DNA from 3 places in the Streptomyces sp. R41 genome. Region 1 is predicted to be linked to each of the others. Evidence: predicted binding sites of a transcription regulator. Region 1 holds the regulator's gene; each other region holds the start of a gene.
What was found. Region 1 encodes HrcA, which represses chaperone genes, less so after heat shock. Its sites were predicted from a motif close to TTNGCACTCNGNNNNNCNGAGTGCNAA; they were not measured.
Positions count from the first base shown of each region.

Region 2: a site for HrcA is predicted at 3,209-3,235, ahead of groL (chaperonin GroEL). Genes of this name have one in related genera too.
Region 3: a site for HrcA is predicted at 2,620-2,646, ahead of groES (co-chaperone GroES). Genes of this name have one in related genera too.

Region 1 covers NZ_CP163443.1:3,664,257-3,674,368, reverse strand. The annotation lists gene AB5J53_RS17060 (HAMP domain-containing protein) at 1-1,946, opposite strand, end outside; gene AB5J53_RS17055 (SpoIIE family protein phosphatase) at 2,050-4,359, shown strand; gene hemW (radical SAM family heme chaperone HemW) at 4,535-5,767, shown strand; gene AB5J53_RS17045 (DUF3097 domain-containing protein) at 5,950-6,753, opposite strand; gene AB5J53_RS17040 (MBL fold metallo-hydrolase) at 6,785-7,525, opposite strand; gene hrcA (heat-inducible transcriptional repressor HrcA) at 7,696-8,712, shown strand; gene dnaJ (molecular chaperone DnaJ) at 8,713-9,849, shown strand; gene AB5J53_RS17025 (nitronate monooxygenase) at 10,074-10,112, shown strand, end outside.
Region 2 covers NZ_CP163443.1:4,887,224-4,897,335, forward strand. The annotation lists gene AB5J53_RS22345 (NADH:flavin oxidoreductase) at 62-1,183, opposite strand; gene groL (chaperonin GroEL) at 1,461-3,083, opposite strand; gene AB5J53_RS22355 (cold-shock protein) at 3,511-3,714, opposite strand; gene AB5J53_RS22360 (MoaD/ThiS family protein) at 4,164-4,439, opposite strand; gene thrC (threonine synthase) at 4,436-5,731, opposite strand; SAM riboswitch class I at 5,749-5,895, opposite strand; gene AB5J53_RS22370 (glucosyl-3-phosphoglycerate synthase) at 6,073-7,017, shown strand; gene AB5J53_RS22375 (trehalose-6-phosphate synthase) at 7,175-8,563, shown strand; gene AB5J53_RS22380 (hypothetical protein) at 8,697-9,296, shown strand; gene AB5J53_RS22385 (right-handed parallel beta-helix repeat-containing protein) at 9,301-10,112, shown strand, end outside.
Region 3 covers NZ_CP163443.1:6,376,694-6,386,805, reverse strand. The annotation lists gene AB5J53_RS29375 (ester cyclase) at 1-327, shown strand, start outside; gene groL (chaperonin GroEL) at 428-2,056, opposite strand; gene groES (co-chaperone GroES) at 2,168-2,476, opposite strand; gene AB5J53_RS29360 (polysaccharide deacetylase family protein) at 2,701-3,492, opposite strand; gene AB5J53_RS29355 (polysaccharide deacetylase family protein) at 3,489-4,496, opposite strand; gene AB5J53_RS29350 (methyltransferase domain-containing protein) at 4,588-5,769, shown strand; gene AB5J53_RS29345 (cell wall-binding repeat-containing protein) at 5,759-7,807, opposite strand; gene AB5J53_RS29340 (RNA polymerase sigma factor) at 7,895-9,184, opposite strand; gene AB5J53_RS29335 (YciI family protein) at 9,232-9,588, opposite strand; partial or broken gene AB5J53_RS29330 (MFS transporter) at 9,631-10,053, opposite strand.

The DNA of each region.
Region 1 (10,112 bases):
GTGCCGTACACGCCCTCGACCCTGGCCTGGCCGCCGAGTTGACCCTCGGAGCCCACCTCGCGGGCCACGCGGGTGACCTCGGAGGAGAAGGAGGAGAGGGTGTCGACCATCGTGTTGATGGTCGTCTTCAGTTCGAGGATCTCGCCGCGGGCATCCACGTCGATCTTCTTCGACAGGTCTCCCTGGGCCACGGCCGTGGCGACCTGCGCGATGTTCCGTACCTGTGACGTCAGGTTGTCGGCCATGTAGTTGACGTTGTCGGTCAGATCGCGCCAGACGCCGGACACGCCGAGCACCTGGGCGCGGCCGCCGAGGCGGCCGTCGGTGCCGACCTCGCGGGCCACGCGGGTCACCTCGTCGGCGAAGGCACGCAGCTGCTCCACCATCGTGTTGACGGTGTCCTTCAGCTCCAGGATCTCGCCGCGGGCGTCGACGGTGATCTTCTTCGACAGGTCGCCGTTCGCGACCGCCGTCGTCACCTGGGCGATGTTCCGTACCTGTGACGTCAGGTTCAGAGCCATGAAGTTGACGTTGTCGGTGAGGTCCTTCCAGACCCCGGAGACGCCTCTCACCTGCGCCTGGCCGCCGAGGTTTCCTTCCGTGCCGACCTCGCGGGCGACGCGGGTGACCTCGTCGGCGAAGGCGGAGAGCTGATCGACCATCGTGTTGATCGTCGACTTGAGTTCGAGGATCTCGCCCTTCGCCTCGACGGTGATCTTCTTGCCGAGGTCGCCCTGCGCCACGGCCGTGGAGACGAGGGCGATATTGCGGACCTGTGACGTCAGGTTGTCCGCCATGAAGTTGACGTTGTCCGTGAGGTCCTTCCAGACGCCACTCACTCCGCGTACTTGCGCCCGGCCGCCGAGGTTTCCTTCGGTGCCGACCTCGCGGGCGACGCGGGTGACCTCGTCGGCGAAGGCGGAGAGCTGGTCGACCATCGTGTTGATCGTCGACTTGAGTTCGAGGATCTCGCCCTGCGCGTCGACGGTGATCTTCTGACTGAGGTCGCCGTTCGCGACGGCCGTCGTGACCTGGGCGATGTTCCGTACCTGTGACGTCAGGTTCGAGGCCATGAAGTTGACGTTGTCGGTGAGGTCCTTCCAGACCCCGCTCACGCCCCGCACCTGTGCGCGACCGCCCAACTGGCCCTCGGTGCCGACCTCGCGGGCGACGCGCGTCACCTCGTCGGCGAAGGCGGAGAGCTGGTCGACCATCGTGTTCACGGTGAGCTTCAGTTCGAGGAGCTCGCCGGTCGCCTCGACGGTCACCGTACGGGTCAGGTCGCCGCGCGCCACCGCCGTGGTCACCAGGGCGATGTCCCGCACCTGGGCCGTCAGACGGGACGCCATCGTGTTGACCGCCTCGGTCACATCACGCCAACTCCCCGACAGACCCGTCACCTTGGCGCGGCCACCGAGCCGCCCCTCCGTGCCGACCTCGCGGGCGACGCGGGTGACCTCGCCGGTGAAGAGGGAGAGCTGATCGACCATCTTGTTGACGGCACGGCCCAGTCGGCGTAAGTCGCCGCGGAGTTGGCGGTTGCCGTCGTGCAGGTCGACCCGCTGGGTGAGATCGCCGCCGGCCACCGCGTCGAGGACGCGGGTCGCGTTCGCCGCGGGGGCCACCAGGGCGTCGAGCAGCTGGTTCACGTCGTTGACCCGGGTCGTCCAGCTGCCCTGGCCAGGGCTGGCCGAAAGGCGCTCGTCGAGCCGCCCGTGCCGTACCAACTCCCGGCGGACGCGCTGCACCTCGGAGTTGAAGTGGGCGCTGCGGTCCATGATCTGGTTGAACATGGTGCTGAGGTCGGCCACCGGACCGTGCCCCGTTTCCGGCACCTTGCTGAAGTCGCCGTCCCGTGCGGCGGTCATCGCGGCGAGCAGCGGACGCAGATCCGATGCTCGAATCTGTCCGTCTTCGAGCACACGCATACCACTGTTCTCACTCATGGCGGCCCACTTCGGTAACTCGGCGCTTATGGGCATGGCCAGTCTGTCACTCTGTCCGCATCGTCTGAGGCGTATTCGTCCGAACTGCTCAGGGAGCTGCACAGTGGGGGCCATTCCGACGCAACGCGAGTCCATGGCGCGTGCCCCTGATGCGTCTGCGCACAACCGCGCCGGCCAGGAAGTCGTGGCCCGCACCGTGCTGCCGGGTACTCCGCTCGCCCCCGGAGCCGCCCGTCGGTTCGTGCGCGGCGCGCTCGCCGACTGGACCGAACTCGCCCTGCCCGGCGCCGAGATCATCGACGACCGCCTCACCGACGACGCCGTCCTCGTGACCAGCGAACTCGTCACCAACGCCGTCGTGCACGCGGGCACCGACGTCGAACTGCTGTGCCGCCTCGAGACCGCGGGCGACGGGGCGCCGGGCCCGCTGGTCGTCGAGGTCTCCGACCACCACCCCTCGCGCGCGGTACGGGACGACAGCGTCGAACGGCCGTACGGCACACCGGAGTACGGGCGCGGGTTACGGCTCGTGTCCGCGCTCTCCGACGCCTGGGGGATCACGTATCGCACCGGGGTCAAGACCGTGTGGGCGCGGCTGCCTGTCGACGGGAGCGCGGTCATGGAGGTGGGGGGTGTTTCGGGTGCGGAAAGCGTCGGGGGTGTGGAAAGTCCCTCGGGTGCGGAAGGTGTCCCGTGCGCGGAAGGCGTCCCGGGCGCCGAAATGATTTCGGGAGCCGACAGGAATTCCGAATCCGGAAGGATCTCGGATGCGGGAAGGATCTCGGATGCGGGAAGGATCTCGGATACGGGAAAGATCTCGGACTCGGGAGGGACCTCGGATTCGGGGCCGATCTCGGACGCGAGAAGGGGTTCGGGTTCGGGAAGGGGCCCGGACGCTGGAAGGGGCTCCGATTCGAGGCGGATCTCGGATGCGGGAAGGATCTCGGGAGCCGGCAGGATTTCGGGAACCGACAGGATGTCCGGAGTCGCGGAGAAGATAGCGGCGTACGCCGGTGAACAGGCGCTTGAGCGCGGGATGCGGGTCGGCGAGATACTCGCCCCCGAGATACTCCCGCCCGAGCCGCGGCGGAACGCCCAGCAGGACCAGGACTGGCTCAACCGCGGGGCCCTCTCCTTCCTCGCCGAGGCTTCCGATCTGCTCGCCGGGCAGCTCGACGAGGACCTGGTGGCCGCGCTCGCCGGACAGCTGCTCGTGCCGCGCCTCGCCGACTGGTGCGCCGTGTGGCTGGAGGACGAGGCCACCGACCGGGCGGGCGGTCTCGGCCTCGCGCTGGGACCCCGGCTCGCGCGCGTCTGGCACGGCAGCGAGAACCGCATCGAGGAACTGCGCCGTGCCCTGGAGAAGGACCCGCCGCTGCTGCCCGACGCGGTGCGTTCCCGGGCCGTCCCCGTGCCCTGGCCCGGCGAGGCACTCGGCGGGCGCGGGGCGAGCGGGGCGGCGCTCGCGTACCGGCTGATCGCGGGCGGGCGGCCGCTGGGCACGCTCGTCATCGGGCGGGCCGGGCCGGCCGTCTTCCCCGACGAGATCACCGGGCTGGTCGAGGACCTCAGCCGCCGTATCGCTCTCTCCATCGGCGCGGCCCGCCAGTACGCGCGCCAGGCCACCATCAGCCGGGTCCTCCAGCGCGGCCTGCTGCCCGGCGCGGTCGCCGAGATCCCGGGCGTGCGCAGTGCCCTCGTGTACGAGCCGCTCGACAAGGGCGGGCCCAGCGGTGACTTCTACGACCTGTTCCCCGCGGGCGACGGGCGCTGGTGCTTCGCGGTGGGCGACGTCCAGGGCAAGGGGCCCGAGGCCGCCGTCGTGATCGGCCTGGCCCGGCCCTGGCTGCGGCTGCTGGCCCGCGAGGGCTACCAGGTCGCGGACGTCCTCGACCGCCTCAACCAGCTCCTGCTCGACGATGCGACGGAGGCCGCCGACGCGGCGGCGCGTGCGCTCGTGGCGGCGGGTGGGCCCGGGCTCGGTGCGGACCTCGGGCCGCAGACGCGGTTCCTTTCGATGCTGTACGGCGAGCTCGTCCCGTTCGACGGTGGTGTGCGCTGCACTCTGGCCTCCGCCGGGCATCCGCTGCCCCTGCTCCTCGGGCCCGACGGTGATGTACGGGAAGTGGCGGGGCCGCAGACCCTTCTCGGCGTCTTCGAGGACGCCGGCTACACCTCGGAGACCTTCGAGCTGCATGCCGGTGACACCTTGCTGTGTGTCACGGACGGTGTGACGGAGCGGCGCAGTGGGGCCCGGCAGTTCGACGACGAGGACGGGCTCGCGAAGGCTCTGGAGGGCTGTGCGGGGCTGAGTGCCGAGCTGATCGCGGAACGGATCCGCCGGCTGGTGCATGAGTTCGGGGCGCGGCCGCCGGAGGACGACATGGCGTTGCTGGTGCTGCAGGCCGAGTAGGGGCACGGCGGTTTTTCGCCCCCTCCGCCCCTGCCCGTCCCGTACCTGGGGGCTCTGCCCCCAGACCCCCTGGGTTGTCTTCTCGGCGAGGGCCGGTGGGGGCGGGTCGCGCAGTTCCCCGCGCCCCTGACGGGGCACACCTGGGCATGGCTGTCCGTGCTGGACAATGGAAGACATGCCTTCCGCACTCCCCGATGGTGAGCCCGTCCCCGACGACGGGGCGTTGCCCGCGCACGCCCTGGCCGGGGCGGCCGAGCGGCCCCTCGGGTTCTACCTCCACGTGCCGTACTGCGCGACCCGCTGCGGCTACTGCGACTTCAACACCTACACGGCGACCGAGCTGCGGGGCACCGGAGGCGTGCTCGCCTCCCGCGACAACTACGCGGACACGTTGATCGACGAGGTCCGCCTCGCCCGCAAGGTCCTCGGCGACGACCCGCGCTCCGTCCGCACGGTCTTCGTCGGCGGCGGTACGCCGACCCTGCTGGCCGCCGACGATCTCGTACGGATGCTGGGGGCGATCCGCGACGAGTTCGGGCTCGCGGACGATGCGGAGATCACGACCGAGGCGAACCCGGAGTCGGTGGACCCGGCGTACCTCGCGACCCTGCGCGCGGGGGGCTTCAACCGGATCTCCTTCGGCATGCAGAGCGCCCGGCAGCACGTACTGAAGGTGCTCGACCGCACGCACACCCCCGGCCGCCCCGAGGCCTGTGTCGCCGAGGCCCGCGCGGCGGGCTTCGAGCATGTGAACCTCGACCTGATCTACGGCACGCCCGGCGAGTCCGACGACGACTGGCGCGCATCGCTCGACGCGGCCCTCGGCGCCGGTCCCGACCACATTTCCGCGTACGCCCTGATCGTCGAGGAGGGCACCCAGCTCGCCCGCCGCATCCGCCGTGGCGAGGTTCCGATGACGGACGACGACGTCCACGCGGACCGCTACCTCATCGCCGACGAGGTGATGTCGTCGGCAGGCTTCGACTGGTACGAGGTGTCGAACTGGGCCACCTCCGACGCCGCTCGCTGCCTGCACAACGAGCTGTACTGGCGCGGCGCCGACTGGTGGGGCGCGGGTCCCGGCGCCCACAGCCACGTCGGCGGCGTGCGCTGGTGGAACGTGAAGCATCCGGGGGCGTACGCCGCCGCCCTGGCCTCCGGCCGCTCCCCGGGCGCGGGCCGCGAACTCCTCTCCGAGGAGGACCGCCGCGTCGAGCGCATCCTGCTCGAACTGCGGCTGCGCGAGGGCTGCCCGCTGTCCCTGCTCAGGCCCGACGGGCTGGCCGCCTCCCGCCGCGCACTGTCCGACGGACTCCTCGAACCCGGCCCGTACGACGCCGGTCGCGCCGTTCTCACCCTGCGGGGGCGGCTGCTGGCCGACGCGGTGGTGCGGGACCTGGTGGACTGAGGCGCCCGGCTGGGGCCGGGGGCGGTGCGCTTACCGGCACTCGCAGGCGCAGGGTGCCGCTGTTTGCGCGACGGGCGCCGCCCCAGCGGCACGACCGCCCACGGCTGCGTACGGCTGCCACAGCTGCGTACGACCGCCCACAGGTGCGTATGGCTGCCACGGCTGCGTACGACCGCCCACAGCTACGCCGGTGCGGTCACGAAGTCGATCAACTCCTCCACTCGGCCCAGGAGTTCCGGCTCCAGGTCCTTGTAGGAGCGCACCCGGGACAGGATGTGCTGCCAGGCCGCGCCGGTGTTCTCCGGCCAGTCCAGGGCGCGGCAGACGCCCGTCTTCCAGTCCTGGCCGTGCGGGATCCGGGGCCAGGCCCGGATGCCCACGGAGGACGGCTTCACCGCCTCCCAGATGTCGATGTACGGGTGGCCCAGCACCAGGGCGTGCTCGCTCGTGACCGACTCCGCGATGCGGGACTCCTTCGTGCCGGGGACGAGGTGGTCGACGAGGACGCCCAGGCGGGCGTCCGGTCCCGGCGCGAAGTCCGCGACGATCGACGGGAGGTCGTCGATGCCCTCCAGGTACTCGACGACGACGCCCTCGATGCGGAGGTCGTCGCCCCAGACGCGCTCGACCAGTTCGGCGTCGTGGCGGCCCTCCACGTAGATGCGGCCGGCTCGCGCGACCCGGGCCCGCGCCCCGGGGACGGCGACCGAACCGGAGGCCGTGCGAGTGGGACGTACTGGACCGGCGGCGGGGCGGACCAGCGTCACCGCCTTGCCCTCCAGGAGGAAGCCGCGCGGCTCCAGCGGGAACACGCGGTGCTTGCCGAAGCGGTCCTCCAGGGTCACCGTGCCCGCCTCGCAGCGGATCACCGCGCCGCAGAAGCCGGTGCCGGGATCCTCGACCACCAGGCCTGGGTCCGCGGGGACCTCGGGCACGGCCTTGGGCTTCTTCCACGGCGGGGTCAGGTCCGGAGAGTACTGGCGCATTCGGATGACGATAGGAGAAGCTCCCGGCCCGCTACGAAGACACGCCGAAACGTCTGGCCAACGCGTCCCGCTGCGCACGGACAAACGCCGCATTCACCGCCGCGCCGTGTCCTGGCACGTACACCGCGTCCTCCCCGCCCAGGTCGAGCAGCCGGTCCAGGGCCGCCGGCCAGTGGGACGGGACGGCATCCGGACCCGCCTGGGGCTCGCCCGACTCCTCCACCAGGTCACCGCAGAAGACGATCTCCGGGGAGGACGGCGACCCGGGGACCAGCACCACCAGGTCGTAGCACGTGTGAGCCGGGCCGACGTTCGCCAGCAGGACCTGGGTGCCGCCGCCCAGGTCGAGGGTCCACTCGCCGGACACCAGATGGCGGGGGTGGACCAGGAGGTCCGCGGCTTCCTCCGCCTCGCGCGGGTCGAGACCGTTGCGCACAGCGTCCGCGCGCAGCTCGTCGCGGTCGTGCGCGAAGACCGTGTCCAGGCCGACCGCCCCGAACACCTCCACCCCGGCGAACGCCGCCGCCCCGAAGACATGGTCGAAGTGGGGATGCGTGAGTGCGAGGTGCGTCACTCTGCGGTCGTCACCGAGGAGCCGCCGTGCCTCGGTCCGCAGCTGCGCGCCCTCCCGCAGGTTCGACCCCGCGTCGATCATCAGCGCCGCGCCCTCGCCCAGCACGAGCCCGGCCGTGCAGTCCCAGGCCGGAAGCCGCCGCCGCCCGACCCGGGGCGCCAGCCGTTCCCACCCGAGCTCTTCCCAAGTCAGCCTCATACGGAGACGCTAGCCGTGAGAGCCTGCCAGGCACGACATCGCAGGCCCGCCCTTGCCGGGGCCGTACCTCACCGCCGTACACTGGGCCGGGGAACGCTGGCACTCTTGTGCGCTGAGTGCCAGGCCGAAGGCCACGAACAGCGCGGGGAAGACTTCTGGAGGTGTGCGCGATGCTCAGTGAACGCAGGCTCGAGGTGCTCCGCGCCATCGTCCAGGACTACGTGGGCACCGAGGAGCCGGTCGGTTCCAAGGCGCTGACGGAGCGGCACCGCCTCGGTGTCTCGCCGGCGACCGTGCGCAACGACATGGCCGCGCTGGAGGACGAGGGCTACATCGCCCAGCCGCACACCAGCGCCGGGCGCATCCCCACGGACAAGGGCTACCGGCTCTTCGTCGACAAGCTCGCGGGCGTCAAGCCGATGACCGCGCCCGAGCGGCGCGCCATCCAGAACTTCCTCGACGGCGCCGTCGACCTCGACGACGTCGTCGGCCGGACCGTACGGCTGCTCGCGCAGCTCACGCGGCAGGTCGCCGTGGTGCAGTACCCCTCGCTGACGCGCTCGACCGTGCGGCACGTGGAGCTGCTGTCCCTCGCCCCCGCCCGCGTGATGCTCGTGCTGATCACGGACACCGGCCGGGTCGAGCAGCGCATGATCGACTGCCCGGCGCCGTTCGGCGAGACGTCGCTCGCGGATCTGCGGGCCCGGCTCAACAGCCGGATCGCGGGCCGCCGCTTCGCGGACGTCCCGCAGCTCGTGCAGGACCTGCCGGAGGCCTTCGAGGCGGAGGACCGCGGTACGGTCGCGACGGTGCTCTCCACCCTCCTGGAGACACTCGTCGAGGAGACCGAGGAGCGGCTGATGATCGGCGGCACCGCCAATCTCACCCGTTTCGGACATGACTTCCCTCTCACCATCCGGCCGGTGCTCGAAGCGCTGGAGGAGCAGGTCGTGCTTCTCAAGTTGCTTGGTGAGGCCGGGGATTCGAGCATGACCGTGCGAATCGGTCACGAGAACGCGTATGAGGGACTCAACTCCACGTCCGTGGTCTCGGTCGGCTACGGTTCGGGCGGCGAGGCAGTAGCCAAACTCGGCGTGGTCGGCCCGACCCGCATGGATTACCCGGGAACGATGGGAGCGGTACGAGCGGTGGCACGGTACGTCGGACAGATCCTGGCGGAGTCGTAAGTGGCCACGGACTACTACGCCGTACTCGGCGTGCGCCGCGACGCGTCCCAGGACGAGATCAAGAAGGCGTTCCGGAGGCTCGCGCGCGAGCTGCACCCGGACGTCAATCCCGATCCGAAGACGCAGGAGCGGTTCAAGGAGATCAACGCCGCGTACGAGGTGTTGTCGGACCCACAGAAGAAGCAGGTCTACGACCTCGGCGGTGACCCGCTGTCCCAGGCGGGCGGCGCGGGCGCGGGCGGCTTCGGCGCGGGCGGCTTCGGGAACTTCTCGGACATCATGGACGCCTTCTTCGGTACGGCGTCGCAGCGCGGCCCCCGGTCGCGTACGCGCCGTGGCCAGGACGCCATGATCCGGCTCGAGATCGAGCTGGACGAGGCCGCCTTCGGCACGACGAAGGACATCCAGGTCGACACGGCCGTCGTCTGCGCCACCTGTAATGGGGAAGGCGCGGCGCCGGGCACTTCGGCGCAGACGTGTGACATGTGCCGCGGTCGCGGTGAGGTGTCGCAGGTGACGCGGTCCTTCCTGGGCCAGGTCATGACCTCGCGGCCGTGTCCGCAGTGCCAGGGCTTCGGGACTGTCGTCCCCACTCCGTGCCCCGAGTGCGCGGGTGACGGGCGGGTGCGCTCCCGTCGGACGCTGACCGTGAAGATCCCGGCCGGTGTCGACAACGGCACGCGGATCCAGCTCGCGGGCGAGGGCGAGGTCGGCCCCGGCGGAGGCCCCGCCGGTGACCTCTACGTCGAGATCCACGAGCTGCCGCACGCCGTGTTCCAGCGGCGCGGTGACGATCTGCACTGCACGGTCACCATCCCGATGACCGCGGCGTGCCTCGGTACGAAGGTGCCGCTGGAGACCCTCGACGGGCTGGAAGAGGTCGACATCCGTCCGGGTACGCAGTCCGGGCAGTCGATTCCGCTGCACGGGCGGGGCGTCACGCATCTGCGGGGCGGCGGACGTGGGGATCTGATCGTCCACGTCGAGGTGATGACGCCTACGAAGCTCGATCCCGAGCAGGAGCGGTTGCTGCGGGAGCTTGCCAAGCTGCGGGGTGAGGAGCGGCCGACCGGGCAGTTCCAGCCCGGGCAGCAGGGGCTGTTCTCGCGGCTGAAGGACGCGTTCAACGGTCGCTGAGGTGGGGTTTCTCGCCCCCTCCGCCCCTACCCATCCCGTAACTGGGGCTCCGCCCCAGACCCCCGGGTGTTTCTTTCACCGCGGGTGGGTGGGGGCTGGTCGCGCAGTTCCCCGCGCCCCTTGCGGGGCGCGGAAAATCCGCCTCGCGACCGCCCATCCCGGTGGCCTATGCCAGGCGGAAGGCCGGATTCGGACTTGTACGGAGGACGTGACAACATGCCGTCATGTCCTCCGCACTGACCGATCTCTTCCCTCACCCGATC
Region 2 (10,112 bases), 1.2 Mb from region 1:
CGCAACGGACAGGCTGGTCGGGACGGGCAGGGGCGGAGGGGGCGAAGCCCCCCCCCCCGGCTCAGCTGAGTGTGCGCAGGGCCGTCGGGTCGTACGCGCCCAGGTCCGCGAACCGTCCGTCGAGGACCTTCGCCGCCCACTCCGGGTCCTGGAGGAGCGCACGCCCCACGGCGACGAGGTCGAACTCGTCGCTCTCCAGCCGGTCGAGGAGATTGTCGAGGCCGGCCACCGGCGCGCCCTCGCCCTGGAACGCCTTGATGAAGTCACCGTCCAGGCCGACCGAGCCAACGGTGATGGCGGCCTTGCCGGTCAGCTTCTTCGTCCAGCCCGCCAGGTTCAGGTCCGAACCGTCGAACTCAGGAAGCCAGTAGCGGCGCGTGGAGGCATGGAAGGCGTCCACTCCGGCCGCCGCGAGCGGGGTCAGGATCGCCTCCAGCTCCTCCGGCGTCTCGGCGAGCCGGGCATCGTACGCCTCCTGCTTCCACTGCGAGTAGCGGAAGAGGACGGGGAACTCCGGGGAGACCGACGCACGGACCGCGGCGACGATCTCCGCCGCGAACTTCGTACGGGCCACCGGGTCACCGCCGTACGCGTCGGTGCGGCGGTTGGTGCCCGACCACAGGAACTGGTCGATGAGGTAGCCGTGCGCGCCGTGGAGCTCGACCCCGTCGAAGCCGATGCGCTCGGCGGCGGCCGCGGCCTCGGCGAACGCCGCGATGACGTCGTCCAGGTCGGACTGGGTCATCTCCTTGCCCTCACCGGCCGTGCCGTTGATGCGCAGACCGGACGGGCCGACCGCGGGGGCGTCCGCGAACGGCGGCTCGCCCGCGTTGCGGACCATACCGATGTGCCACAGCTGCGGCACGATCGCGCCGCCCCCCGCGTGCACGGCGTCGGCGACCTTCGTCCAGCCCGCCAGCTGCTCCTCGCCGTGGAAACGCGGGACGCGGTCGCTCTGCCCGGCCGACTCGTGGCCCACGTACGTGCCCTCGGTGACGATGAGGCCCACACCCGCGGCGGCGCGGCGGGCGTAGTACCCGACCACGTCCTCCCCCGGGACGCCGCCCGGCGAGAACTGCCGGGTCATCGGGGCCATCACGATGCGGTTCGGGACAGTCAGGCCGTTCAGGGAGACGGGGCGGGACAGGATCTCGGCTGCGCGCGAGGCGGCGGTGGCAGTCACGAAGGGGGCTCCTCGGAGAGGTCGATCAGACGTCGAGCGGTCAAGGGATTCCAGGCGGTATGTGCACATGCATCGACCGCCCATGAACGTCAACTGTCCCGCCCGTCGCAGCATTCCGCCGCCCAACGGCCCGCCCCTGTGATCCCGCACACGCGCGACGGGAGCGCCCCGGACCCGACCCCGACGGGAGCACTCCCGCAAACGCCCGAGGGCGGCACCCCCTGGGAGTGGGGGTACCGCCCTCGAAACGTAAGGACAGTGATCAACCAGAGGCCGATCAGAAGTCCATGTCACCGCCCGGCATGCCGCCCGGAGCGGCCGCGGCGGCCTTCTCCGGCTTGTCGGCGATGACGGCCTCGGTGGTGAGGAACAGCGCGGCGATGGAGGCGGCGTTCTGCAGGGCAGAGCGGGTCACCTTCGCCGGGTCGATGATGCCCTCGGCGATCATGTCGACGTACTCGCCGGTCGCGGCGTTCAGACCGTGGCCGACCTGAAGGTTGCGCACCTTCTCGACGACGACGCCACCCTCGAGACCACCGTTGACGGCGATCTGCTTGAGCGGGGCCTCCAGGGCGAGCTTCACGGCGTTGGCACCGGTCGCCTCGTCACCCTCGAGCTCCAGCTTCTCGAAGACCGCGGAGGCCTGGATGAGGGCCACGCCACCACCGGCGACGATGCCCTCTTCGACGGCCGCCTTCGCGTTGCGAACGGCGTCCTCGATGCGGTGCTTGCGCTCCTTGAGCTCGACCTCGGTGGCGGCACCGGCCTTGATGACGGCCACGCCGCCGGCCAGCTTCGCCAGGCGCTCCTGGAGCTTCTCGCGGTCGTAGTCCGAGTCCGAGTTCTCGATCTCGGCGCGGATCTGGTTGACCCGGCCGGCGACCTGGTCGGCGGAGCCGGAGCCGTCGACGATCGTGGTCTCGTCCTTGGTGATGACGACCTTGCGGGCGCGGCCCAGCAGGTCCAGACCCGCGTTCTCCAGCTTGAGGCCGACCTCCTCGGAGATGACCTCGCCGCCCGTGAGGATGGCGATGTCGCCGAGCATGGCCTTGCGGCGGTCACCGAAGCCCGGGGCCTTGACGGCGACGGACTTGAAGGTGCCACGGATCTTGTTGACGACCAGGGTCGACAGGGCCTCGCCCTCGACGTCCTCAGCGATGAGCAGCAGCGGCTTGCCGGACTGCATGACCTTCTCGAGGAGCGGCAGCAGGTCCTTGACGTTGCTGATCTTCGAGTTGGCGATCAGGATGTACGGGTCGTCGAGGACGGCCTCCATACGCTCCATGTCGGTGGCGAAGTACGCCGAGATGTAGCCCTTGTCGAAGCGCATACCCTCGGTGAGCTCCAGCTCCAGACCGAAGGTCTGGGACTCCTCGACGGTGATGACGCCTTCCTTGCCGACCTTGTCCATGGCCTCGGCGATGAGCTCGCCGATCTGGGTGTCGGCGGCGGAGATGGAGGCCGTGGAAGCGATCTGCTCCTTGGTCTCGACGTCCTTCGCCTGCTCCAGCAGGGCGGCGGAGACGGCCTCGACGGCCTTCTCGATACCGCGCTTGAGGGCCATCGGGTTGGCGCCGGCGGCTACGTTGCGCAAACCCTCGCGGACCAGCGCCTGGGCCAGGACGGTCGCGGTCGTCGTGCCGTCACCGGCGACGTCGTCCGTCTTCTTCGCGACCTCCTTGACCAGCTCGGCACCGATCTTCTCGTACGGGTCCTCGAGCTCGATCTCCTTGGCGATGGAGACACCGTCGTTGGTGATCGTGGGGGCGCCCCACTTCTTCTCGAGGACGACGTTGCGGCCCTTGGGGCCGAGGGTCACCTTGACGGCGTCCGCGAGCTGGTTCATGCCGCGCTCGAGGCCTCGCCGCGCCTCCTCGTCGAACGCGATGATCTTGGCCATGTGAAGTGGTCCTCCCGGACGGGGTGGATTGCTCCGGATCGTGCCCGCGCCCGCGACGGACGGCCTGCAAGCCCTGTGGTTCCTTGCCCCACCGGCTTGCGGGCCTCACTGGCCCGATCCAAGTTCTGTCACTCTCACTGGGAGAGTGCTAACGCCAATGATTAGCACTCGACCCCGTCGAGTGCAAGGTGCGCTCGCGCAGCGAGCTCGTTGAGGGGTGATGGTCGGGCGACGGGCGGGCGCAAGCGCCTCTCACGAACGGGGGCGGGCCCGGCGGGTGGTTCGGGGGGCGCGAACGGGAGCGGGTCCGGCGGGGGGTTCGGGGGGGCGCGAACCGGAGCGGGCTCGGGAACGCACGAGGGGCCCGCACCCCTGGTGGGATGCGGGCCCCTCGGCGTGAGTGCGTCGGTGGCCGTTCGCGCCGGGATCAGACGGCGAGCTTGACCATGTCCGCCTGCGGACCCTTCTGGCCCTGCGAGATCTCGAACTCCACTCGCTGACCCTCTTCAAGGGTGCGGTAGCCGTCCATCTGAATCGCGCTGTAGTGCACGAAGACGTCCGCACCACCGTCGACCGCGATGAAGCCGTACCCCTTCTCCGCGTTGAACCACTTGACGGTGCCCTGAGCCATGCCTAACTCCCCTATTACTGGCCCTTGCACAGATCCACACTTCGCGGATCCGGGTCAGACCTCACCCCCCAACGGTTGGGGGTGTGCGCCGGAACGCGTCGACCGCGGCTGAATGTATCTGTCCAACTGCCGTCTGCAACAGGTCAATCGGACGAGAATTCTGGGCACGGCCGATCGGGAATATGCGGAGAATTTGCGCAGATTCAGGGCAAGTCGGGCCCCATAAATGCCATAAACGGCTCAAAAAGGCGGGGCACTTTGGCTACTTCTTGTCGGGTGTCGCGCAGATACTCATATGCGTCCGGCATGAAAGGCGAAGCAGCTTCCCCAACTGTACCGCGCTCAACCATGCAGAATTGCCCCCTCCGTTTCTCTCACGGAGGGGGCAATTCGATGAACTCTTAGTGATGAGCGTTACCTACGGTAACAATCTCACCCTGGGTGATGGATCAGCCGCCGGCGACGGCCGGGATGATCGACACGCCCGCGCCGTCAGGCGTCGCCGTCTCCAGGCCCTGCTCGAACCGCACGTCGTCGTCGTTGACGTACACGTTGACGAAGCGGCGCAGCTTGCCCTGGTCGTCCAGAACGCGCGCGGAGATACCCGTGTGGTTCTTCTCCAGGTCGGCGATGACCTCGGCGAGGGTCCCGCCCTCGGCCGTCACCTCGGCCTGTCCGCCGGTGTAGGTGCGCAGGATGGTGGGGATGCGGACGTTGACGCTCATGATGCGAGGCCAGCCTCTCGGAAGGAGTCCAGGTTCGGGCGGATGGTCGCGGTCAGGCCGGTGCCGGCCACCGCGTCCAGGGTCTTGAGGCCGTCGCCGGTGTTGAGGACGACCGTGGTCAGGGTCGGGTCGAGGAGGCCGTTCTCGATCAGCTTCTTCGTGACGCCGAGGGTCACACCGCCCGCCGTCTCGGCGAAGATGCCCTCCGTGCGCGCGAGGAGCTTGATCGCGTCGACGACCTGCTCGTCGTTGACATCCTCCACCGCACCGCCCGTGCGGCGCGCGATGTCGAGCACGTACGGCCCGTCGGCCGGGTTGCCGATGGCGAGCGACTTGGCGATGGTGTTCGGCTTCTGCGGCCGTACGACGTCGTGTCCGGCCTTGTAGGCGACGGAGACCGGCGAGCAGCCCTCGGCCTGGGCGCCGAAGATCTTGTACGGCTTGTCCTCGACGAGGCCGAGCTTGATCAGCTCCTGCAGACCCTTGTCGACCTTCGTGAGCTGGGAGCCGGAGGCGATCGGGACGACCAGCTGGTCCGGGAGCCGCCAGCCGAGCTGCTCGCAGATCTCGTACGCGAGGGTCTTCGAGCCCTCCGCGTAGTACGGCCGCAGGTTGACGTTGACGAAGCCCCAGCCCTCGCCGGCCGGGTCGCCGATCAGCTCGGAGCAGAAGCGGTTCACGTCGTCGTAGTTGCCCTCGATGCCGACGAGCTCGCCGCCGTAGATGGCGGCCATGACGACCTTGCCCTGCTCCAGGTCGTGCGGGATGAACACGCAGGAGCGGAAGCCGGCGCGGGCGGCGGCAGCACCGACGGCGCCGGCCAGGTTGCCGGTGGAGGAGCAGGAGAGGGTGGTGAAGTTGAAGGCGCGAGCGGCCTCGATGGCCTGGGCGACCACGCGGTCCTTGAAGGAGTGCGTCGGGTTGCCGGAGTCGTCCTTGACGAAGAGCTTGCCGGCGTCGACGCCGAGCTCGCGCGCCAGGTTGTCGGCCTTGACGAGCTTGGTCCAGCCGGGGTTGATATTCGGCTTGTCGGCGACGTCCGCGGGGACGGGCAGGAGGGGCGCGTAGCGCCAGATGTTCGCGGGGCCCGCTTCGATGCGCTTGCGGAGTTCCTCGGTGTCGTAGGCCGAGAAGTCGTACGCGATCTCCAGCGGGCCGAAACACTCCTCGCAGGCGAAGACCGGGCCGAGCGGGACGCGGTGCCCGCACTCGCGGCAGGAAAGCGCGGCGGCGGGGCCGAGGTCAACGGCGTCTACGGTGTTCGTGGTGCTTGCAACAGTCTGCGCAGCCATGGAGGCGAGGCCCTTTCTCCTCATCTTCCTCACGACGCACTTCGCCGTGAGACGGATTTGGCACCTTCCCTAGCCGGGAGCCTCGCCACGTCAACGTGACAAGACCGGCTGGAGGGTTGCCGGGGCTTCAACGGGCCGTATCCCTCTGCCCCTCTGGATGAGCGGTATTCGGTTGTTGAACTATCGATCACCATGCGCGCCGATGATCTACGCAATGCGATGGTCATCCGCGTTGTTCAAGACTGTAACCGAAGGCCAGGACAGTTGAGATAGTCGTCCGAACCGCGAGATGGATCACACCGTGAGACACCGGGTGATCAGACAGTGAGGAGCCGCAGACTGTGCTGAAGGAAGTTGAGCGCTGGCTGAGCACACGCTCCTGGTCCGTGACCGATCGCCCGCTCCACCAACTCATGGCCGCCAAACGCACCACAGGGTCGACGGTCAGTGTCGTACTGCCCGCTCTCAACGAGGAGGAGACCGTCGGCGAGATCGTCGCGATCATCCGCCACGATCTGATGCAGCAGGTGCCCCTCGTCGACGAGATCGTCGTCGTCGACTCGGGCTCGACGGACCGCACCTCCGAGGTGGCAGCCGCCGCGGGGGCGAGAGTCGTGCACCGCGACGAGATCCTGCCGCGCATCCCGACCGTGCCCGGCAAGGGCGAGGTCCTGTGGCGGTCGCTGCTCGTGACGAGCGGGGACATCGTCTGCTTCATCGACGCGGACCTCAAGGAGTTCTCGTCCGACTTCGTCTCCGGGATCGTGGGCCCGCTGCTCACCGAACCCGGCGTGGACCTGGTCAAGGCGATGTACGACCGCCCGCTGGGCCAGGCGGCCGGCCAGGGCGGCCGCGTCACCGAGCTGATGGCCCGCCCCCTGCTGAACATGCACTGGCCGCAGCTCGCGGGCTTCGTCCAGCCGCTCGGCGGCGAGTACGCGGCCCGCCGCTCCCTGCTCGAACAGCTGCCGTTCCCCGTCGGGTACGGCGTCGAGCTGGGCATGCTCGTCGATGCCCTGCACCTGGTGGGCCTGGACGCCTTGGCCCAGGTCGACGTGGGCGTGCGCAAGCACCGCCACCAGGACGGACAGGCGCTGGGCCGCATGGCCGCGGCGATCTACCGCACGGCCCAGCTGCGCCTGGCCCGCGGCCACATGATCCGCCCGTCACTCACACAGTTCGAGCGGGGTGAGGACGGCTTCGAGCCGCGCACACACTCCGTTGACACGGAGGAACGCCCGCCGATGTCCGAAATCACCGAGTACGTGAAACGAAGGGCCGCCTAGCCCCGCGCCCTTCAGGGGCGCGGGGCTGTGAACTGTGACATATGCGGCTCCGCCACCTGGGCGCGACCAGCCCCCACCGGCCGGCAGATCGCATACGACCCCGCAGACGGCCGACGGGAACGTTTGAGCGTTTCGACCGAGGGCTAGGTTTCGTGTCATGGCTTCAACGCACGGTGCCCACCGGATCCTGGTCGCCTCCAACCGCGGCCCGGTCACCTACGAGGTGCGCGAGGACGGCTCGCTGCACGCCAAGCGCGGTGGCGGCGGGCTGGTCTCGGGCCTGTCGGCGATCGGGCCGGACGCGGGCGCCCTGTGGGTGTGCTCGGCGCTCGGCGACGGGGACCGCGAGGCGGTGCGGCGCGGGGTCGGCGAGGACGGCGTACGGATGCTGGACATCGACGTCGCGACGCACGCCGACGCGTACAACGGCATCGCGAACTCCGTGCTGTGGTTCGTCCACCACATGCTCTACCAGACACCGCTCGAGCCGGTCTTCGACGCGGAGTTCCGGCGCCAGTGGGCGTCGTACGAGGCGTACAACCGCGCGTTCGCCGAGGCGCTGGCCGACGAGGCGGCCCAGCGTGCCGTGGTCGTCGTACAGGACTACCACCTGACCCTGGTGCCGGGGATGCTGCGCGAGCTGCGCCCCGACCTGCGGATCGGGCACTTCTCGCACACGCCGTGGGCGCCGGTGGACTACTTCCGGATGCTGCCGGACGACATCGCCGAGCAGGTGCTGCGCGGGATGCTGGGCGCGGACCGGCTCGGTTTCCTCACCCGCCGCTGGGCGGACGCGTTCACCGCGTGCGCCGCCGAACTCGTCGGCGGGCTCGGTGACACCCGGGTCGGCGTGCACGGGCTCGGCGCGGACGCGGACTTTCTGCGGCGGCGCTCGCACGAGGCGGACGTCGACGAACGGATGGCCACGCTGCGGGAACAGATCGGCCCGGACCGCAAGGCGATCGTGCGGGTCGACCGGACCGAGCTGTCGAAGAACATCGTGCGCGGGCTGCTGGCCTACCGGCAGCTCCTGGAGGACCACCCGGCGTGGCACGAGCGCGTCGTGCACGTCGCCTTCGCCTACCCGTCCCGGCAGGACCTCGCCGTGTACCGGAAGTACACGGCCGAGGTGCAGCTTCTGGCGGATGAGATCAACTCCCGGTACGGGATGGCCGGTTGGACCCCGGTGGTCCTGCATGTCAAGGACGACTTCGCACGCTCTCTGGCCGCGTACCGGCTCGCCGACGTGGCCCTCGTCAACCCCATCCGGGACGGCATGAACCTCGTCGCCAAGGAGGTGCCCGTCGTCTCCGACGAGGGGTGCGTGCTGGTGCTGTCGCGGGAGGCGGGGGCGTACGAGGAGCTGGGCGAGGACGCGATTTCTGTGAATCCGTTCGACGTGATCGGTACCGCCCGCGCGTTGCACGAGGCGTTGTCCATGTCCCTCGGCGAGCGGGCCGAGCGTACGAAGCGGCTGGCTGCCGCGGCGACTGCTTTGCCGCCGGCCCAGTGGTTCCTGGAGCAGCTGCACGAGCTGGACGCCTGATCGCACGGCGCCCGACGTTGGTCGCTGTGCCCATCCCCCGTGGGACGGATGGGCAGAGTGGTAGCAGCGGAGTCCAACCGTGGCCTCCGTTTGTCCATGGGCCCCGTATGTCAGCCCTGGCCACCTTCCGCGCATGGCTCTCTGGCGTACGCGCATACTCACGGTGATCGCGGTGGCGGCTCTGCTGCCCACTGGTGTGGCCCTCGCGAAGACCTCCTCGGGCACGACGTACTACCTGGACTGCGGGCGGGGTGACGACGGCGGGTCCGGGACCTCGGTGGGCGGGGCCTGGCGGTCGCTCGCCAAAGCGAGTGGCCATGTCTACGGCCCCGGCGACCGGCTGCTGCTGAAGCGGGGCACGAGCTGTACCGGTGTGCTGGCGCCCGAGGGTGGGGGCGCACAAGGGGCGCCCGTGCGGATCGACACGTACGGCAGGGGCGCGAAGCCGCATATCGAGGGCGCCGGCGCACGCGCGGCCGTGCACCTGGTGAACACCGAGCAGTGGGTGATCCGGAATCTGGACATCTCCAACACGGGGCCCGCCACCACCACCGACCGCCGGGCCGGCCTCCTCGTGCGGCTCACCGACTACGGCGTCGCCCACGGCTTCACCGTCGACGGCGTGGACGTGCACGACGTCAACGGCGCCGACTTCAAGGACCCGGACCCGAGCGGGGGGATTCTCTTCTCGGTGCGAGGGTCGGCCGTCCCGACCCTCCCCCACTGCCTTTAAGGGCGTGGGGGGACCCCCAGACGGCGTACGCGTCGCGAACTCGACCGTCCGGCACGTCGACCGCACGGGAATCGGGACCTCGTCGACCTGGGGCCGGCGACCCGAGCACCCGAACGGGCCCGGCACCAGCTGGCAGGCCATCACCGGCCTGAGCGTAAGGAACAACAGGGTCTACGACGTCGGCGGCGACGGGATCGTCGTGCAGACCGCCCAGGGCGCCCTGGTGGAGAAGAATTACGTCGACGGCTTCAACATGCGTTCCGCCGGTTACAACGCCGGGATCTGGGCGTGGAACTCGGACGACGTGCTCTACCAGTACAACGAGGTCACCGGCGGCCATGGAACGCGTGACTCGATGGCGTACGACATCGACGGCGGCAACAACCGCGACGTCTACCGCTACAACTACTCGCACGACAACGAGGGCGGCTTCCTGCTGGTCTGCAACGGCGTCGGAATGACCACGAACGGCAACCGCGTGCACGACAACATCAGCGTGAACGACCGCAATACGACGGCCCCTTACGGCGTCGTGTCGGTCGTCTGCGCGGCGACGACCGACACGCAGGTGTACCGGAACACGATCGTCACCGAGCACGCCGACACCGCGCTGGTGTCCGACAACGGGCCCACCGAGGTCACCTTCCGCGACAACATCTTCGTGGGGGCCGACGGAGGAACCCCTATCTCGGACACGGTCAGCACCTACTCCAACAACCTCTACTGGCACACCGCGCAGGACCGGGACACCGCCGCGGTGAACGCCGATCCGCTGTTCGTGTCGGCGGATCCGGCGAGCCCGTACGACGTGCGGCT
Region 3 (10,112 bases), 2.7 Mb from region 1:
CACGACCACGACCCCGCCAACGAGCAGGACACCATCGGACTCGACGCGATGCAGCGCGAGATCGGGATGTGGCGCGGCGGGTTCGACTTCACCTTCACGCTCGACGACCAGATCACCGAGGGTGATCGCGTCTGCACGCGGTGGACTTGGAGCGGCACCCACAAGGGCGACTTCATGGGGATCCCCGCGACCGGGAGGCAGGTCGGCATGACCGGCGCGACCATCTTCCGCTGCGCGGAGGACGGGAAGATCGCCGAGGGCTGGTGGCAGTACGACCGGCTGGGGCTGATGGCCCAACTCGGTGCGCTCGACGCGCTGGAGACGTGACTCGATCGACGCCCGGGAGACGTAGCCCGACAGGCCTGGCCCGACGCATGAAGAAGCCCCCGTTCCCTGCGGAACGGGGGCTTCTTCATGAAGCGGTGCCTCAGTGGGAGTGCCCGTGGCCGTGGCCGTGACCGGCGTCGGCCTCCTCCTCGGCCGGCTTCTCGACGACCAGGGTCTCGGTCGTGAGGAGCAGGGAAGCGATGGAGGCGGCGTTCTCCAGGGCGGAGCGGGTGACCTTGACCGGGTCGATGACGCCGGCCTTGACCAGGTCGCCGTACTCACCGGTGGCGGCGTTGAAGCCCTGGCCCTTGTCGAGCTCGGCGACCTTGGAGGTGATGACGTAACCCTCCAGGCCGGCGTTCTCGGCGATCCAGCGCAGCGGCTCGACGGCGGCCTTGCGGACGACCGCGACACCCGTGGCCTCGTCGCCGGTCTTGCCGAGGTTGCCCTCGAGGACCTTCACGGCGTGGACGAGCGCGGAGCCACCACCGGAGACGATGCCCTCCTCGACCGCGGCGCGGGTCGCGGAGATGGCGTCCTCCAGACGGTGCTTCTTCTCCTTCAGCTCCACCTCGGTGGCGGCGCCGACCTTGATCACGCACACGCCGCCGGCCAGCTTCGCGAGGCGCTCCTGGAGCTTCTCGCGGTCCCAGTCGGAGTCGGTGTTCTCGATCTCGGCCTTGATCTGGTTGACGCGGCCGAGGACCTCCTCGGAGCTGCCCCCACCGTCGACGACCGTGGTGTCGTCCTTGGTGACGGTCACGCGGCGGGCGGTGCCGAGCACGTCCAGGCCGACCTGGTCGAGCTTGAGGCCGACTTCCTCGGCGATGACCTGACCGCCGGTGAGGGTGGCGAGGTCGCCCAGCATCGCCTTGCGGCGGTCGCCGAAGCCCGGGGCCTTCACCGCGACGGCGTTGAAGGTGCCGCGGATCTTGTTCACGACCAGGGTCGACAGGGCCTCGCCCTCGACGTCCTCGGCGATGATCAGCAGCGGCTTGGAGGCGTTGGACTGGATGACCTTCTCAAGCAGCGGCAGCAGGTCCTGAATGGAGCTGATCTTGCCCTGGTGGATGAGGATGTAGGGGTCCTCGAGGACGGCCTCCATGCGCTCCTGGTCCGTCACGAAGTACGGCGACAGGTAGCCCTTGTCGAAGGCCATGCCCTCGGTGAAGTCCAGCTCCAGACCGAAGGTGTTGGACTCCTCGACGGTGATGACACCGTCCTTGCCGACCTTGTCCATCGCCTCGGCGATGAGCTCGCCGACCTGCGGGTCCTGGGCGGACAGACCGGCGACGGCGGCGATGTCGGACTTCTCGTCGATCGGCCGCGCGGTGGCGAGGAGCTCGTCCGAGACGGCCTTGACCGCCGCGTCGATGCCCTTCTTCAGCAGCGCCGGGGAGGCACCCGCGGCGACGTTCTTCAGGCCCTCGCGCACGAGCGCCTGGGCGAGCACGGTGGCGGTGGTCGTACCGTCACCCGCGATGTCGTTGGTCTTGGTCGCCACCTCCTTCACCAGCTGGGCACCGAGGTTCTCGAACGGGTCGTCGACCTCGACCTCGCGGGCGATGGTGACACCGTCGTTGGTGATGGTGGGAGCGCCGAACTTCTTGTCGATGACGACGTTGCGGCCCTTGGGGCCGATCGTCACCTTCACCGTGTCGGCAAGCTTGTTGACGCCGCGCTCAAGGGCGCGACGGGCGTCCTCGTCGAACTTCAGGATCTTCGCCATAGGAGCGGTTCAGCCCTCTCGGAAATCTTGGGAGAACGAACTGCGCCCCCGGCGCCCGGCTTCATAAGGTCGCGGGGGCCAGGGGCGCAGTTCACTGCAAAACTGGGTGAATTACTTCTCGATGATCGCGAGCACGTCGCGAGCCGAGAGGACGAGGTACTCCTCGCCGTTGTACTTCACCTCGGTGCCGCCGTACTTGCTGTACAGCACGACGTCGCCGACAGTGACGTCGAGCGGAAGACGGTTACCGTCCTCGAAGCGGCCCGGGCCCACGGCAAGGACGACGCCCTCCTGGGGCTTCTCCTTCGCGGTGTCCGGGATGACCAGGCCAGAGGCCGTGGTCTGCTCGGCGTCGAGCGGCTGGACCACAATGCGGTCCTCGAGCGGCTTGATGGCAACCTTGGAGCTGGCGGTCGTCACGATCCGACCTCCCCCTTCGGAGATCTCACGGGGTTAACTGTCTGAGGTGGCGACCGGTGGATCCGTCGTCGCGGGTGCCGGACCTGCCCGTCGCTATTGGCACTCTCCAGGGGGGAGTGCCAGACCTGAGACTATGACTGCGATTAGCACTCGGTCAAGCGGAGTGCCAGAAGCCTCCGGCGCGCCGCGAGGATTCTGCTCGCCGCGGGTGGATGTGTGCGCCGTCAGAGGTAGTCCTCGAGGCGGGCCACCGTGAATCCCTGCGCCTGGACGCGGCGCAGCAGCCGGGTCGTCGAATCGATGAGCGTGACATCGTCGGTGTCCTCCGGACGGGCGAGAACGATGTCGCCGGGCCGCAGCCGGTCACCCTCGGCGTACCGCAGCCCTTCCGCCCTCATCGACGCGCGCCACAGTACGACCGCCGCGACCCCGCAGTCCCCCGCCGCGCGCAACGTCGTGCTGTCGTACCGGCCGTACGGGGGCCGCAGCAGCCGGGGCCGGATGCCGAAGCGCTGTTTGAGCTTGTCCTGCTGGCCGCAGATCTCGGCGCGCTGGCCGAGGTACGGCAGGCCGCGCAGGGTGGCGTGGTCGAGGGTGTGGTTCTGCATGTCGGCGCCGACCGCGCGCAGCTGCGCGAAGTGTCCGTACCCCGGTCCGACGACACTGTCCGTGAGGAACACGCTGACCGGCAGCCGCAGTTCACGGACCATGTCGACGAACCGCGGATCGCGCTCGGCGCCGTCGTCGTACGTCAGGAAGACCACCTTGTCGCGGGTGGGGACATGGTCCACGACGGGCGGCAGTCCCGGACCCGCGGTGCGGGCGGTGGTCCGGGCGGGTGGTTTCGGCGCCCGGGCGAGCGGGGCGGCGAGCCCCCAGCGGCGGTACGCCGACTCGCGCGGCCGTACTTTCTGCGCCGCCTTCTTGCCCAGCCGCTCGATCGGGTCGACGGACTGCGCGCAGCCGCTCAGCAGAGCGGCCGCGAGCAGCCCCGCGACCAGTCGCCGCACCCTCACAGGTAGTCCTCCAGGCGGGCCACCGCGTATCCCTCGTCCGTCACTTTCTTCATGAAGCGGCGGACCATGTCGGGCATGGTGCCCTGCCAGTCGTTCCGGCCGCGGAAGTGGGTGAGGACGATGTCGCCGGGGTGCAGGTCCTGGTCCCACTCGCGGTACTCCCAGTGGTCGACGAAGACTTCCTCGTCCCAGATGGGCGCGTACTTGATGCCGCAGGACTTGGCGGCGCGCAGGGTGTCCCGGTTGTAGTTGCCGTACGGGGGCCGGAAGACCGTCGGGCGCTTGCCGAACTGCTTCTTCATCACGGACTGCATGCCACAGATCTCGTACTTCTGCTCCGCGTACGAGAGTCCGGGCAGGTAGGGGTGGTGGAGCGTGTGGTTGTTCAGCGTCATGCCCCGGTCGCGCATCTTCCGGAAGTACCCGTAGTCGTCCTTGATCAGGTAGTTGCTGAGGAAGGCGGTGTACGGGATCTTCAGATCGCTCATCATCCGCAGGAACTTCGGGTCCTTCTCCTCGCCGTCGTCGATGGTGAGGAAGACGACCTTGTCCTTGGTGGGGATGGTGGTGAAGACCGGGGGCAGGTCCAGCTCCTCCTGGTCGTCGACCTCGAATCCCTCGCGGGCCCTGATCACCGGCTTCTTGGCGGGCGCGGGCGGGGCCGTCAGCGGCGTCCTGGCCAGTCCCCAGCGCTTGGCCGCGGCGGCCCGCTGGGCCTGCGCGAGGCGGAGCTTGGCGGCGTACGAGTAGAGGGCGCGGGCGGGGGGCGCCTTCATCGCCTGCTGACCGGGGGCCGGCCGCACGCCGTCACCGTCGGCGCAGCCGGAGACGAGTGCGGCGAGAGCGAGCACGGCGACCGCACCGCGGAAACCGGCGCCGCGGGAACGGGCGCACCCGCAAAAGCCGGCGCCCGCGCGGGAACCGGCACCCCCGCGGGCGCCGAATCCACCGCGAAGCCGCGTCCCCTTCGCCCTGTTTTTATCATTTTGTCGTACAGGTCGCATGGCGCCGGATCCTCCCAGGTCATGCGTCGCACCAGGCCCCGACACCGCCGCCGGAGCGCGCACCATCCACCGACTGGCCCACAATGGCCCGGTGAACGACGTCTCCTTCGCCTCCCTGCTCACCCCCGAGGGCCGCGCCCTGCTCGACGAGGTGCGGGGCACCGAACCGGCACAGGAACTGGCCGTCGCCACCCGGCTGCGCCGCGAGTATCCGGCCGAGCTGGTCTCGGCGGCCCTCGGGCAGGCACGGCTGCGCCAGCGGGCGGCGGCGAAGTTCGGGGCGAAGGACGCGGAGCGGATGTTCTTCACCCCGCACGGGGTCGAGCAGTCGACGCGGACGAGCGTGGCGACCTACCGCGCGCAGCGGTTCCGGGCGCTGGGCATGCGCTCCGTCGCCGACCTCTGCTGCGGCATCGGCGGCGACGCCATCGCGCTGGCCCGCGCCGGGATCCGGGTCCTCGCCGTCGACCGCGATCCGACGACGGTGGCGGTCGCCCGCGCGAACGCCGACGCGCTCGGTCTCGCCGACCTCATCGAGGTGCGCGAGGCGGATGTCACGGAGGTGGACACCGCGCCGTACGACGCGGTCTTCGTGGACCCGGCCCGGCGGGGCGGCCGTGGCCGGATCTTCGACCCGGAGGCGTATTCGCCCCCGCTGTCCTGGGCGGTCGCAGCGGCCCTGAAGGCGCCGCTCGCCGCGCTGAAGATCGCCCCCGGCATCCCCCACGAGGCGGTCCCCGCCGAGGCGGAGGCCGAGTGGATCTCGGACGGCGGGGATGTGAAGGAGGCCGTGCTGTGGTTCGGCACCGAACCCGGTCTGGTGCGGGCCACGCTGCTGCCGGGACCACGCGAGCTGCGCGGCCGCGGGCTCCCGAACCCTCGAGTCCGGCCACTGGGCCGCTACTTGTACGAGCCCGACGGCGCCGTCATCCGCGCCCATCTGGTCGCGGAGGTGGCCGATGACCTCGACGGCGGGCTCATCGACGAGACGATCGCGTACGTCACGGCGGACGAGCTGCGCCCGACGCCGTACGCGACCGCGTACGAGATCACCGACCAACTCCCCTTCAACGTGAAGAAGTTGAAGGCGCTGCTGCGGGAGCGTGAGGTCGGGACGCTGACCGTGAAGAAGCGGGGGTCGGCGGTGGAGCCGGAGGAATTGCGCAGGAAGGTCAAGCCGCAGGGGCCCAACTCGGCCACGGTCTTCCTCACGCGGGTGGCGGGGGCGCCGACCATGCTCGTCGGCGCCCCCGCCCGGTCGGCTACCGGGTGACCGTCGTCCGCAGCGACCCGAGGTCCGGGCGAGCTCCGGTCTCCGGGGACGGTGCCGTCGAGTACGCCGAACTCGCCGTCGGCTCGAGGCCGTTGTAGTACGGCGTGTAGTCCCACTGGCTGCTGCTCGCGCTGATCGCCGCGCCCGCGGAGTTCAGCGCCGCGGTCGACACCGAGCCGGTGCCGCCGAAGACCGCCAGGTAGTTGAGGTTCGCGGCGCCTCTGACCAGATAGTTCTTGGTGTCGGCGGGCAGGGCGTCGACGCTCGTCCACAGCAGGGGGCCGAAGACGTTTATCGCCGAGGCGGCCGAGGTGCCGCCCCGCCAGCTGTCGACGGAGGCGAGCGCGGCGTTGGCCGGGCCGCCCCACCAGAAGCGGGCGAGCGCGGCGGCGGTGCCCTCGTGGGTGGACGCCGTGACCGGGTAATAGGTGTACGTCGACGGCCAGTTGGAGAACGACGTGTGCGTCAGGGCGTACTTCGCCGAGCCGCCGACCGGGATCATGTACGTGTCGCGCGGGTCCAGGCCGTTGAGGTACGACTTCACGGACGAGGTCAGCGAGTTGCCGTCGTTGAGCACGACGACCGCCTTGCTGCTCGTGCCGTCCGCGCCGGCGGCCGCCGCGGCGGCGAGCGCCGAGTGGTAGTCCGTGCCGGTGGCGATGAAGACGTAGTCCGGCGCGCTGGTGATGGACTTGGCGACGGCGACCGAGGTCGAGTAGCGGGACGTGCCGGCCAGTCGCTTCGGGGTGAAGCCGAGCGAGGAGACCTTCGAGGAGACGCTGCTGCTCAGGATCGACGTACCGCCGACGAGGTAGACGCTCGCGCCGGGCTTGAGGACCCGCTTGAGCTCGCTCTGCACGGACGAGGACAGCGAGCTGCCCGAGGTCAGCAGGACCGGCCCGTGCTTCTTGCCCGCGAGCGCGGGGGCCGTCAGCGCGTACGACGAGCTGTCCTTGGAGACCAGCACGGCGGACGAGGCGTTCATCAGGCCCGACTCGCTCTGGCCGACGGTGTTCCAGGTCCAGCGGGACGCGGCGATGTTGCTGCCGTAGACGTCGGCGCCCCAGACCCGGCCGACGCCGTTCTTGCGCAGCGGCTGCCAGGCGAGGTCCCACTTGGCCGTGGTGGGCGTGTCGTAGAGGACCTTGACGGTGCCGGTGTCGACGTCGAGGACGTGGTCCTCCGTCGCGAAGTCGGGCGAGGGCGTCTGCAGGTGGTACGCCAGCCAGGTGCCGTCGGGCGACCAGGCGGGCTTCCAGATGTAGCCGGTCTCGTCCGTCGCCAGCTGGGTCGCGCCGGCGCCGTCCACGCCGACGGTGTACAGCTTGCCGCCGACCGTGTAGGCGACCTTGGTGCCGTCCGGGGAGATGGCCGGGCCGTTGGCCTTGCCGTCCACCAGCTTGGTGAAGGCACCGGTCGCTCCGTCGTAGAGCCATACGGCGCCGAAGCGGTAGTCGCCGCTGCAAGTGCTGCCCGAGCGGATGAACACCAGCTTGCCGTCGATCGCGCCGCTGGGCTGGGTGTCGCAGCCCTCCTGCGCGGTGGCGAACAGGTGCTGCTGCTCACGCGTGCCGTCCGGCGGCGCCACGCGCAGGCGCCCGCTCAGCGTGAACACGACCCGGCTGCCCCGCCCCCAGAAGGTCGGGTCGTCGGCGAGGATCGTGTTGGTCGTCTTGACCGGGAGCTCCACGGCGCCCGTGAAGTCGTGGCGGACCACGTTGACGCGGCCCGTGGTCTGGTTGACGTAGGCCATGCGGCTGCCGTCGGGCGACCAGTCGGGCTTCATCGCGTTCTTGAGGCGCTGGACGGGCGCGGTGCCGTTCTCGTACATCTGCGAGACGGAGCCGTCCACGTCGCCGGTGAGGATGCCGTTGGCCGCGGCCCAGCCGGGGGTGTCGGCCGACGCGCCCGGCGCGAGCAGGGCCACGGTGCCGGCGGCCAGGGCCGTGGCGGCGGTGAGCGCGACGAGTCTGCGGCGCGCGGAAGATCGGGCCGATCTGGCCGATCTGACGGATCTGACGGATCTGGAAGATCGCAAGGATGTACCCCCCACAGGTATCGGAGTGCTGCCCACACCGCGGAAGGTGTCACGCCGGTTGCGAGGCAGCCGCGCAACTGTAAACCCTTACTGAACAGGAAGGGAATGGAGTCTCGCCAGCAACAGCTGCCGCTCCCGTTCGTTGCGTGCCAGATCGGCGGCCCGTGCGAGCTCTTGGCGCGCCTCCGTCGTACGCCCGAGGCGCGCCAGCAGGTCCCCGCGCACGCTGGGCAGCAGGTGGTAGTCGCGCAGGGCGGGTTCCGCGGCGAGGGCGTCGACGATCTCCAGCGCCTCGGCCGGCCCCTGCGCCATCGACACCGCGACCGCGCGGTTGAGCTCGACGACCGGGGACGGGGCGCGGGCGGCGAGCAGGCCGTAGAGGGTGGCGATGCTCTTCCAGTCGGTCTCCTCGTACGTGTAAGCGTGCGCGTGGCAGGCGGCGATGGCGGCCTGGAGGGCGTACGCGCCCGGGGCGCCGGTGGCAGTGGCGTCGGCGCGGTCCAGGGCCGTGATCCCGCGGGCGATGAGCATGCGGTTCCAGCGGCGGCGGTTCTGGTCCTTGAGGAGGACGGGCTCGCCGTTCGGGCCGGTGCGGGCGGCGGCGCGGGAGGCCTGGAACTCCAGGAGGGAGGCCAGGGCGTGCACTTCGGGCTCCTTGGGCATCAGCCCGGAGAGCACGCGGGCCAGCCGCAGCGCGTCCTCGCACAGCGCGGGGCGCAGCCAGTCGTCGCCGGCCGTGGCGGCGTACCCCTCGTTGAAGATCAGGTAGATGACGTCCAGTACGGAGCCGAGCCGGGCCTCGCGCTCGGGGCCGTAGGGCACCTCGAAGGCGACGTTCCTGGCGGCGAGGGTGCGCTTGGCGCGGACGATGCGCTGGGCGACGGTCGGCTCGGGGACCAGGAACGCGCGGGCGATCTCGGCCGTCGTCAGTCCGCCGAGCAGGCGCAGAGTGAGGGCGATGCGGGCCTCGGCGGAGAGGACCGGGTGACAGGCGGTGAAGACCAGCCGCAGCAGGTCGTCGTCGATGTCGTCCGGGTCGGCGGGCTCCTCGGGCGGGGCCGTCGTCTCCAGGGTGCGGCCGATCTCCGCCAGCTTGCGGGCGTAGTTCTCCCGGCGCCGGATCAGGTCGACGGCGCGATGCCGGGCGGTGGCCATGAGCCAGGCGCCCGGGTTGTCCGGCACCCCGTCGCGCGGCCACTGCTCGAGTGCCGCGACCAGCGCGTCCTGGGCGAGCTCCTCGGCGATGCCGATGTCGCGGACGATGCGGGCGACGCCGGCGATGATGCGGGGGGACTCGATGCGGAAGACGGTTTCGATGGCGCGGCGGGGGTCGGTCGCGGCGTCGTGCGCGTCGGCGGAGGGCTGTGGGCTGCTCACAGCCCCCCATTCGACACCCGTACCGGCGCGCGGCCAAGGAAGAGCGCTCAGCCCTCCGCGATCTCCCGCACCTCGCACGTGACCGTCCAGTAGTCCTCGTGCACCTTGAGGAACTTCTTGGTCCACTCCAGCGCCTCGGCCTTGTCCTTGCACTGCATGATCGCGTAGCCGCCGACGACCTCCTTCGACTCGGTGAAGGGCCCGTCGGTGACGGAGATGTCGCCGCCCTTCCAGTGCACGCGGGTGCCCTGCTCTGACGGGGTCAGCCCGGCCGTGTCGAGCATGACCCCGGCTTTGGTGACCTCCTCGATCAGTTCGCCCATGCGCTGCATCAGCTCGGGGCTGGGGCCCTCGGCGGGCATGGTGGACTGGTCGATCTGGACGAGGGAGAGATAGCGGGGCATGGTGACTCCTCGGTGGGTTGAGGGCCGGGGCTTTCCGGCCTTTCACCTGTGCGTCGAATGAGACCCGGTCGGATCGACAGGCTCACCGGATTTCTTCGAAGATTTTTCCGAGGAGTACGTTTCCGCAGGCAGCGCGGGTGTCCGGAACAGAACGCCGACGGCCGCGGTGCCCACGGTCAGGAGTCCGGCCGCCACCCAGTAGGCCGCCGAGAACCCGTCGACGAGCCCTTGGGCCCCGCTCCCGCCGACCCCCGCCGCGACCGTGACGAGCACCCCGAGCCCCACGGGCCCGCCCACCTGCCGCGAGCTGTTGAGGAGCCCGGGCGCCATCCCCGTCTCCTGAGCGGCGACCCCGGTCGTGGCCGCCGTACCCAGGGGCACGAAGCACAGCCCGGTGCCGACGCTCGCCACGGCGTTCGGCCCGAGCACCGAGAGCCTGCCCCGGTTACGGGCGGCCCGGGCTGCAGGGTCGTCATGCGCCTGCGTCTTTCTCGGTACGTGTCCCTGTGCGCAGGGCGGCGCGC